3 regions of the Frankia sp. CgMI4 genome follow, and region 2 is predicted to be linked to each of the others. Evidence: riboswitches for the same ligand, from Rfam matches in the RefSeq annotation. Region 2 holds a riboswitch; each other region holds the start of a gene.

Region 1 (3,234 bases), on a different contig from region 2:
CCGCGCGCGTGGCCCGGGCGCCGGCCGGCTGGTCCAGCCCGTATGGTTGAAATTCCCCCGCCGGGTTCACTGGCGGTTCAGCTGACTTCCGGCGCACGACTCGGCCGGCACGGCCGTGGCATCAGGTGACCCACGAGTCCGGATTCAGTACATGCTGATGGGCACGCCGCAGTTCGACACCGGGCTCGATCCCGAGTTCGGTCACCAGCCGCCGGTAGACCGTCTGGTACTCGGCCAGTGCCTCGGCCCGCCGGCCGGTGTGTTCCAACGCAAGGATCAGCTGGGCCCAGAGACGTTCCCGGGTCGGATGTTCGACCGTGAGCGCCCGCAGGGTCGGCAGCACCCGGTCGTACTCGCCGAGGGCCAGGCGGGCGTCGATCAGGTCCTCGCACACCGCCCAGCGAGCCTCCTCCAGCCGGAGGACCTCCGCGCCCGCGATCTCCGCCGGGAGCTCGTCGAAGGCGTCCCCCCGCCACAGCGCGAGGGCGCCTTCGAAAAACCCGGCGGCGCGTTCCGGCGAGCCGGCGCGCACGGCGGCGCGGCCCTGCTCGGCGGCCGATTCGAACCGCTTAGCGTCGATCTCACCGGACGCGACGACCAGGCGGTACTCCCCCGGCCGGCTCTCGATGCGCCCGGGGCCGTTCCCCCCGGCTCCGGACGTGTCCAGGGGCGGCCGGAGGGTGTGCCGCAGCTCCGAGAGATAAGTCTTGATGTTGCCCCCGGCGGAGCGCGGCGGGGCATCCTGCCAGAGCGCGAGCCGCATCCCGTCCACACTCACCCACTGGCCGGCGTGCAGCAGCAGGGTCAGCAGCAGTATGCGCTTCTTGCGCTGGTCGATGCGGACCTGCTCGCCCGAGGATCGCCGCACCTCCAGCGGCCCCAGGACCGCGAACAGGAGACCGGCCCCGGTCACGGAGGATGCGTTCGGACTCGCCTCAGGTAGGTAGTCGTCGAGCATCGTGGCTCTCATCGATCGGGCCCCCGTTTCGGTTTTCCCGTGCGGGCCGGCTGGTCCCGTGCGGGCCGGCTGGTCCCGCCCGGGCCGATGCCGTCTCCCGACCCGGTGCTCCCGGCCGGGTGCTGGCCCGGTGGCTGAATACCCCCACCTCACCCCGGGTAGTCATCCGGTGCGTGCGGATATCGAGCAGCGCCCTCGGGCGGGTCGGGAACACCGGCCGGCGGCAGCGGAGCCCGGTCGGCGGGCCTCGATCAGAGTCAGATCCCGAGCTTCGCCCGCGTCTGCGGTCCGACGATCCCGTCAACCACCAGACCGTGCTTCAGCTGGAAGTCCTTGACCATGTGGTTGGTCTGGTACCCGAACTTCCCATCCACGCTGATCGGGTAGCCAAGGCTGGCGAGCCTCTTCTGGATCTGGTGGACGTCGAGGCGGAACCCGAGGCCGACGGCCAGCGACGGGTAGCGGGCCGCGGGTGCCACCACGGCCGCACGCACCGGGGCAGCCAGCGAGGAGTAGGAGATGTTCGTGAACCGCACGCCGCGCGAGACGGCCGCCGCCGCCGCCTGTCCCCGGGCCAGGTAGCGGTAGTGCAGGCCGTTGGTGTAGGCGCTCCAGGCGGTGATGCCCTGGCCTTCACAGACCTTCTTCGCCGCCCAGGCGTTGACGGCCGGGTCGTAGAGGTTGCGGTTACCCACCCAGCCGGCGTGGGCCCGCATGTTGATCTGCCACAGGCCGCGCGAGTCCTCGCCGTAGGTGGCGTGGGCGTAGGGGTTGCCGCCGGACTCCGCAAGAGCCACCGCGACCCAGGTGGCCAGCGGAACGCCGCGGCAGCCGGGCAGTCCCGCGTTCGCGGCCGCGCTGGCGATCGTCACATCGGGGACCGTGGTGGCGGCCCTGGCCGGGCTCGCGGTGGCGAACATGCCGGCGCCGGCGCCGATCACACCGACGGCGGCGACAACGGCGCCCCGGGTCCGGGTGGAACGTTTCCGATGCTTTCCCTTGGCCATTTCTTTGACATCTCATTTCGGTGTCGTCGAACACAGACGGGTGATCGAGGGGAGGGATGCCGCTCGAAGGAGGGCGAGCGGAGACGACCGCGCTGGAGAAGGGCAGCACCCAGTGCCGGTCTGCCGGTGCGCCGAGAGGCCGTCCGGGGACGACCGGGGACGACCGATCGACGCGCCCTGGGGATCCCGGGGTCGATGGYCTGAACAGCACGGCAGGCGGCCGTGGTCATTCCGTTCCAGGCCTGGCGGGCCCGGTGGACGGCAGGGGTCAGCCGACCACAGACGACGAGGCCGGGTGGCTTTCAGCCGAGCTGGTGGTATGGCGCGTCAGCGCGATCGGCCGGTACGGGCACCGACCGGATGGCACGTTCTCGCGAAGACGTCAGGGCGAGAACGGCGCCCCGTATGGCGGGGACGCACCGCGGGTCGCGCCGAACGGCGTCACGGTCCAGAAGACCGGAGCCGAGCGTTCCTGAAACACAGGCAACGTCGAGTCCTTCCCGTACGCCTGCGAGGTTAGCRGTCGGGTTCGGGCCGGGAAGCCCGGCCYTTTCCGCGGCGTGCGCGTAACGGCTTAACCCCAAGGGTGGCCCGCAACGAGCCACCCGGAGGAACGTGGTTCCCCCGCTTCTGCCCAAGATCTCTCGGAGGGAGCTGCGGACCGTGGACAGAACTCGGCGTCGGCCCGGAGCTGTTGATACCCCGCAACCGTAGCGAACTACAGACCGTAGTGACAAGTACGAGTTGTGCCGAATCTGGGCGCATGTTGGTCACGATGCGTGCATAACGCTGCGATGCCGCAACTCTCGGACATCAATAGCAGCTACCGGTAGCGACGCAGATCACCCGTCACGACCGGATCTTGGCGATATGGCCGGTCTGTCGAGACGGGGACCGGTGGCCACGAGGTCCGGTAGTCACCGGGACCGCCCGGCCGTCCGGCAACCCAACCCCGGCAACCACGGCAAGCGGGAAGCCTGGCCCGGGGGTCGGGTGGCGTGCGGACGGGTACGCAAACGCGAACGGCGCAGGCTTCGAGCCTGCGGCTCGAAGCCTGCGCCGTTGAAAAACGGACGATGCGGTACGGGACGGACGACTGACCCGCGGATTCGCGTGATTCGCGCCGGCACCCGCCGAGGAAACACCTGCTGAGCGGTTGGGCCTCCCGCGAAGGCACACCCCGATCGGACCGGCACGCGGGCGCGCCCGGCACCGGGCGAGATCAGTCGACCGACCGGTCCCGCTGCCGTTGCCGTGGGGCCAGCCGCG
Region 2 (3,234 bases):
AAGCTCGCGAACTCCCGCGACTTCGCGGTGGCCTTCCCGGAAGCCGTGGGCGGCACGTGGCGGATCGACGGACCCGAGGGGGCCGACGTGCGCTATCTGCGCGACGTGGTCCGCTTCGTCTCCACGAAACGGACCAAGGTGGATCCGAACCGGGTCTACGTGTGGGGGATCGGCGAGGGTGCCCGGCTGGCCCTGACCGCCGCCTGCGCCCCGGGTAAGCCGGAGTTCGCCGCGGTCGGCGTCGTCGGGCAGTTCGACCCGGAGCCCGGGCCGACCTGCCAGGACCGTGTCCCGGAGGGCCGGGCCCCGGAGGCCTCCTGGGACCGGAAGGTCAGCGAGACCCTGTGGAAGTTCTCGTCTGGTCACCGGCTGGGGGCCTGACCGCGGCGCCCGCGAGCGGGCCGGGCGGTTTCCGCACCGGGCAGAGACCGAGGGCTGAAGTCCGCCGATGCCGCCGGGAGGGGGGTAGCGGCATCGGCGGACCTGGTCGGCCGGGGCCCGAGGCCCGCCGGCCTTCCCGTGCGGATGGGGGGGGAATCCGAGGGAAGGCCGGCGGAATCGGGGGCCTTCCGGCCGGACGGACGTCAGATGGGGGGGAGATCTGACGTCCGTCCCACCGGAAGGAGGGCCCGTCCGGAGAGCTGGAAAGGAACCACATAGGCGGGTTGTCGGGCGGTGACAGGGCCCGCTTGCTGGTCTGTCCGCGGCTTCGCCGGTGGGTGGGAGTCCCGGGTCCGGCTTCCACGGCTTCGGGTCGGCGCCTGGAGAGGGGCTCGGTAGCCGGCCGCTCGTGGACTGGCAGGGCTCGTGTGGTCCGCGCCCCAGCCGCGAAGGCGATCCACCGGAGCCGGGTGAGCCGTTGCGTCGGCATGAGGGCGGTGCGCCGGCTCCGACCGGCCGCTAGAGGATCCGACCGACGTAGTAGGAGGTGGTATAGATCTTCTTGAGCGACACGACGTCGCCGGTGTGCGGCGCCGCCMACATCATGCCGTCGCCCGCGTAGATGCCGACGTGGTAAATGTTCCCGGGTGTCCCGAAGAAGATCAGGTCGCCGGGCTGTTTGTTGTACTGCGACACCCGGGTGGYGGCGGCGAACTGGGCGTCGGTCGTCCGCGGCACGCTCCTGCCGAGCTGCTTGAAGATGTACTGGATGAGGCCGGAGCAGTCGAACGAGCTCGGGCCCTCCGCACCGTAGACGTAGGGCTTGCCGGCCTGCAGGGAGGCCAGGTAGACGGCCTTCTCCCCGAGGGAGCTCGACGGGACCGGAACCGACGCCTGGTCCGCGGCGTCCCCTGTCGTGAGGAGATCCGACCAGGCGGCGTTGCGGACGAGCCGGGGGGTGGGCGCCGGCCGTACGCGCAGGGTGGCGTCGTTCGCCGAGCGGGCGGACTGCAGGGCGTCCGTGCCGTCGAAGACCGCGGTGACATTCGTGGTGGTGAGCACCCGGGCCGTGTAGGAGGCGTAGCCCTGGGCGTTGGTGTAAAGGTGCTTGAAGGTGGCCCACCCGGTGGGGAGCTTCACCTGCACCTTGACCAGCTGGTTCGCCAGCGGTTCGTGGRTCTGCTCGTTGTAGAGCGAGAAGCCGATGTCGATCGGCTGGTCCGCGCTGACGCTCACGTCGGGGTTGGTCACCCGGAGACCGACCTGAACCTTGCCGGCCAGGGGCGGGGCGTCGACACCGCCCGTCGAGCCGAGCAGGGAGGTGGAGCCGTGGGTGCTGACCGCCGCGGCGGCGATGCTGCCCCCCAGGGCGGCCTGGGAGCCGATCTGCGCGGCGAGGGTGATCGGAGCGGTGTTCGGCTGCTCGTCCTTCGCGGCGTCGGCGTTGATGTCGGTGGCGCAGCCGGCGAGAGCCACTCCGGAGACCGCGACGGTCCCGGTGGTCACGGCGGCGAAGGCGCGGGCCCGGGCCCGGCTGCGGGCGGCCGGGGGCGCGGAGGGTGCGCGGTGACGGCCGCGACCGGCGCCTCGCGTTTCTTCGTCGAGCTGCACGCTTTGCGCGGACAACGGTGTATTCCTTCCCGTGCGCCTGCGAAGTGAGCTGTCGGGTTCGGGCTGGGCTGCCCGGCTCTCGCGTGACCTTCACGCGTCGAGCTTCACCCCTAGGTCGACACCGCGGATCGGCGCCGGCCGGTGGAGGTGGGTCCCCCGCTCCTGCCCCTGATGACGACTCGGAGGGGACACCGGGGCCGGGGGCAGGACTCGGCGTTCGGCCCGGTGTTGTCGTGACGTCGGCGTGAGACTAGTCCACTTGGATGGGGTGGGTAAACACTAGTCCTTCCCAACTACAGCGAGTGCGCGTTGAAGTTCCCGTCGCGCGGCGTCGGCGGCCCGCGCGGTCGGCCGGGCTGACCGGGCGGCCCTAAGGCCCTTCGCGCCCCGTTTGTCCTGCTGGTTTTTCGTTGCGTGTGGGGTCCGCGGCGGCGGCCGGTCCGGGTGAGAGGCGGGCGGGCGGGTAGCCCTCCCGCGGCCCGTGGGCGATTTTGACTACTTAAAGTAGTCGACGGGTGAGGCCGGGTGTGCACCCCCCTCAGCGGGACCGGGAGCCGCGGCGGGTGAGGAATCCCGCCGCATCGAGCACTTGGAGCTCGACCGCGAGCTCGTGGACCTCACGGGGCAGCGAGCGGTGGTGCGCCAGCGCCTCGACCGCGGCGCGGGCGTGGTCGGCGAGCTCGTCGAGGGCGTGCTGGCGCTGGCGCATCCGAGCCCGCTCCTCCTGGATGGTCCGGACCGTGTCCTCCTGCCACCGGCGGGTCCGGATGAGATGCTCGCTGGCGTCGGCGGCCTGCCGCTCGGCATCCTCCAGCCGGTTGAGGAGCGCGTCGAGGGCCTCCAGCCGGCCGGCGAGCTCCGCGATGAGATCGCCCCGATCGGGCAGGATGGCCGTTTTACGACTCTTGGGGTCAGGCGAGGTCATGGAGTCCCCCGAGGGGTGGGGGGTCGGCGGGGACCGCGCCGAGCGGCTGGCGCGAGACCCGGTTGCTCCGACACGGTTGGTAACGGTAACCGACGTGGCGGGCCAGGGGTAACCCATCGTACGGATACGTCGCGTCAGCCAACTTATAGTAAAAAGGGACTATGGATCTGCYGTCATTGTCGTGGTCTATGCGCGCATAGCATGCAGGTCGGTGTCAGAGCCAGCCGTTGCGCTTGAACGCACGGTAGAGAAACAGACAGATCGTCGTAATGACGGCCAGGACGGCCGGGTAGCCCCACGTCTGACGAAGCTCCGGC
Region 3 (3,234 bases), on a different contig from region 2:
AGTCCCTGAACGCCGCGCTGCGGGGCTTCACCGAAGCCGGCAGTGACGGCATCGTGCAGGTGTCCACCGGCGGTGCCGAGTACCTGTCCGGCTCGACGGTGAAGAACATGGTCCTCGGCGCGGAGGCACTGGCCGAGTTCGCCCACCACGTCGCGAAGGCGTATCCGGTCAACATCGCCCTGCACACCGACCACTGCCCGGCCGACAAGCTTGACACCTACATCCGCCCCTTGATCGCGATCTCGAAGAATCGGGTGGCCCAGGGACGCGAGCCGCTCTTCCAGTCGCACATGTGGGACGGCTCGGCGGTCCCCCTCGAGGAGAACCTCAAGATCGCCGAAGAACTACTCGCGGACGCCGCCGCCGCGAAGATCGTTCTCGAGGTCGAGATCGGGGTCGTCGGCGGCGAGGAGGACGGCGTCGTCGGCGCGATCGACGAGAAGCTCTACACGACGCCGGAGGACATGTGGCGGACGGCCGAGGTGCTCGGCACCGGCGCGAAGGGGCGCTACCTGCTCGCCGCCACCTTCGGCAACGTGCACGGTGTGTACAAGCCCGGAAACGTCAAGCTACGCCCGACGATTCTGCACGAAGGACAGGAGTACGTCGCCAGGAAGCTCGGGCTGCCAGCCGGCGCGAAGCCGTTCAACCTCGTCTTTCACGGCGGTAGCGGGTCGGCTCTCACCGAAATCCGCGAGACCCTCGACTACGGGGTGGTCAAGATGAACGTGGACACGGACACCCAGTACGCATTCACCCGCCCCATCGTGGACCACGTGTTCAAAAACTATGACGGCGTTCTCAAGGTGGACGGTGAGGTCGGCGTGAAGAAGGCGTACGACCCGCGTACCTACGGAAAGCTCGCGGAGAGCAGCATGGCGGCCCGCGTCGCCCAGGCGTGTGAGGACCTCCGTTCCGCCGGCACCAGCCTCGGGCGGGCATAGTCGGGCCCAGGAGCGCACGCCGGCTGGCGGGATCGGTTCGTCGGATACCGGCCGCTTGTCCGCCGGCCGGCGGACAAGCGGACAGATAGCCGCCGGCCGCGAACGGGCAACCGAGCAACCGCCGCCGCTCGTCCGAGGACATTCTCCGGACCCCTCGGTCCGACCCTCTCCATCATTTCCGGCGGACGGAACGACCGGCACGCGGCGGACATCCGACCCGCCCCGGTCCGATGCACGACCCGCCGATTTCCCGTACTATGCCGGCCCGYGCGGTCCCCCGGTCGCTCCGACGGCTGGGGGACCACTGTTTAGCGGGCGCGGCATCCCGCTCCTCGCGTAACGCCGCCCCCGCCGGCAACCAGCAGGTTTCGGCCAAATGAGCGGACACGCACCGGACCTTCGGTAACCGTTCACCTACCGCCCCACCCCCAGGGAACCCCTTCGCCCACTGTGGTGATCCGACGGGCGCTTTTCACAGTCGGTGTCCGATTGAATCCGCCGTGTGCAAAAATCACAACGCCGCAAGTTACCGCCCGATTTCCGTTGTTTTTCTCACAAAAACAGGCTTCAATGGACGAAGCGTAGTATCAGGCCGATCACTCGCGTCGATCTCGTAGCAGGGCCGTCACGCCTTTGTCGACATGTCACGCATCTGGCCTGATGTGGGACTCTCCGCTCATCGTCGACCATCGGCAAACAGGGTGATCGGCCGAGCACAAATGCCTCCGCACGCCGTACCGCCAGGTTGATGAGCGGGCGCGCACGCGCGATACCAGGCCGCCAGTTCCTACTCAAGCAGGCGCGCCGAGTGTGCTCTTTTTCACGCACCCTATTCAATGCTTGGCGACTCGCCGGGCGGCGTGGTTATGGTTTTCGCCGTGCCCGGCAACAACGTCGGGCATTCGTCGGGCGGCACGCCGAATCCTGCCCCTGGCCGACGATTTCTCGAACCGGGCGGCAGGAACGGGGGACCCATCTCCGAGTATCGAAAGGATTCGATGCTCTCGGGGTGAAGCCATGTGCGACGACCACCCGGAAAGGTATTTCCGGTGCGGCTTCCGTCTCCAGGGATCCCTGGCACGGCCGGGCAGTTCCCAGCCCGAATCCGACAGCTCACCTCGCAGGCGTGGGGAAGGACCACAAGACATGTCCGACGCACGTATCAGTGGCCGACAATGCCGCGCCGGTACCCGCAGCCGGGCCCGGGCCCTCGTGGTCGCACCAGTACTCGCGGCGGCGGTGGGCGGCACCTTCGCGCTCAGCCAGCCGGCCGATGCGGCCACCACCTGGACGGGCCTGCGGCAGTGCGAGTCCGGCGGTGACTACACGACCAACACCGGCAACGCGTACTACGGCGCTTACCAGTTCTCCGCCAGCACTTGGCACAGCCTCGGCTACGGCGGTCTGCCGCACCAGGCTTCCCCGGCCGTCCAGGACGAGGCCGCGCTCAAGCTCGCCCGACGGTCCGGCTTCGGCCAGTGGCCGGCCTGTGGCCGCGGGATGGGCGCCGACCAGCTCGCGGGCGGCTCGTCGAGCTCCTCGGGCCAGGCCTCGCGCACGACGGAACGCCGCGAGCTGACGGTCAGCCCCATCTCCATGAGCACCCCCGTATTCACCCGTAACCTGACGACCGCACTGGCCAGGCAGGTACGTGACGACGTGCGGGCCTGGCAGGCCCGCGTCAACCATCTGGGCTATCCGATCACGATCGACGGCCGCTACGGACCACGCTCCGCCGCAGTCGCCCGCGCCCTGCAGGCCGCCAAGGGACTCGCCGTCGACGGCATCGTCGGCCCGGCGACCTGGCGGGCCACCTTCCGCTGATCCTCCCCATCAGCCCCATCAGCTCCATCAGCTGATCCATTCGCTCCGCCCCCGTGGCGGAGGGACGACCGCCGCGGGAACCGGACATCCCACCCCGGCGACACCGGTCAGGGGATCTCACCTCGACGACGGGCTGGCCCGACCTGTCTCCGGACGATCTCCGGTTGACGGCCCGTACGGGCCGGCCCGTACAACCCACCACCAGCATCACCAGGACCGCACCCTGACCGGCCTCCGGCAGGGCCGATCTTCGGCAGAGCCGATCTTCGGCAAGGCCGACGAGGAACAGCAGGACCAGCGAGCCACCTGCGGAACCTGTATGGAAGTGGCACGATTCGCGCGATCCTCACTGGTTACTCCGGACCACCCCGGTTTGCGCTCCATGAGCGGTTCTCGCTAGAGTGCCGCTCACTCGCCTCGTCGGCGAGGCCGCCCGGACGGACGCCGAGTCCTGCCCCCGTACGAG

What was found. Region 2 has a riboswitch for cyclic di-AMP ahead of Manayef4_RS15860 (C40 family peptidase). Riboswitches for the same ligand answer to the same signal wherever they lie in the genome.
Region 1: it holds a riboswitch for cyclic di-AMP, as region 2 does, so the genes downstream of both, Manayef4_RS02985 (peptidoglycan-binding protein) here and Manayef4_RS15860 (C40 family peptidase) in region 2, are expected to answer to the same signal.
Region 3: it holds a riboswitch for cyclic di-AMP, as region 2 does, so the genes downstream of both, Manayef4_RS00775 (transglycosylase family protein) here and Manayef4_RS15860 (C40 family peptidase) in region 2, are expected to answer to the same signal.

Annotation. Positions count from the first base shown of each region.
Region 1 is NZ_MAQZ01000036.1:10,193-13,426, reverse strand. Features, by position in the region: gene Manayef4_RS02990 (AfsR/SARP family transcriptional regulator) at 122-958, opposite strand; gene Manayef4_RS02985 (peptidoglycan-binding protein) at 1,216-1,965, opposite strand; cyclic di-AMP (ydaO/yuaA leader) riboswitch at 2,457-2,655, opposite strand; gene Manayef4_RS02975 (alpha/beta hydrolase) at 3,188-3,234, opposite strand, start outside.
Region 2 is NZ_MAQZ01000084.1:28,894-32,127, forward strand. Features, by position in the region: gene Manayef4_RS15855 (PHB depolymerase family esterase) at 1-381, shown strand, start outside; gene Manayef4_RS15860 (C40 family peptidase) at 901-2,007, opposite strand; cyclic di-AMP (ydaO/yuaA leader) riboswitch at 2,013-2,179, opposite strand; gene Manayef4_RS15865 (hypothetical protein) at 2,531-2,917, opposite strand; gene corA (magnesium/cobalt transporter CorA) at 3,132-3,234, opposite strand, start outside.
Region 3 is NZ_MAQZ01000002.1:173,013-176,246, forward strand. Features, by position in the region: gene fbaA (class II fructose-bisphosphate aldolase) at 1-944, shown strand, start outside; cyclic di-AMP (ydaO/yuaA leader) riboswitch at 1,850-2,084, shown strand; gene Manayef4_RS00775 (transglycosylase family protein) at 2,091-2,768, shown strand.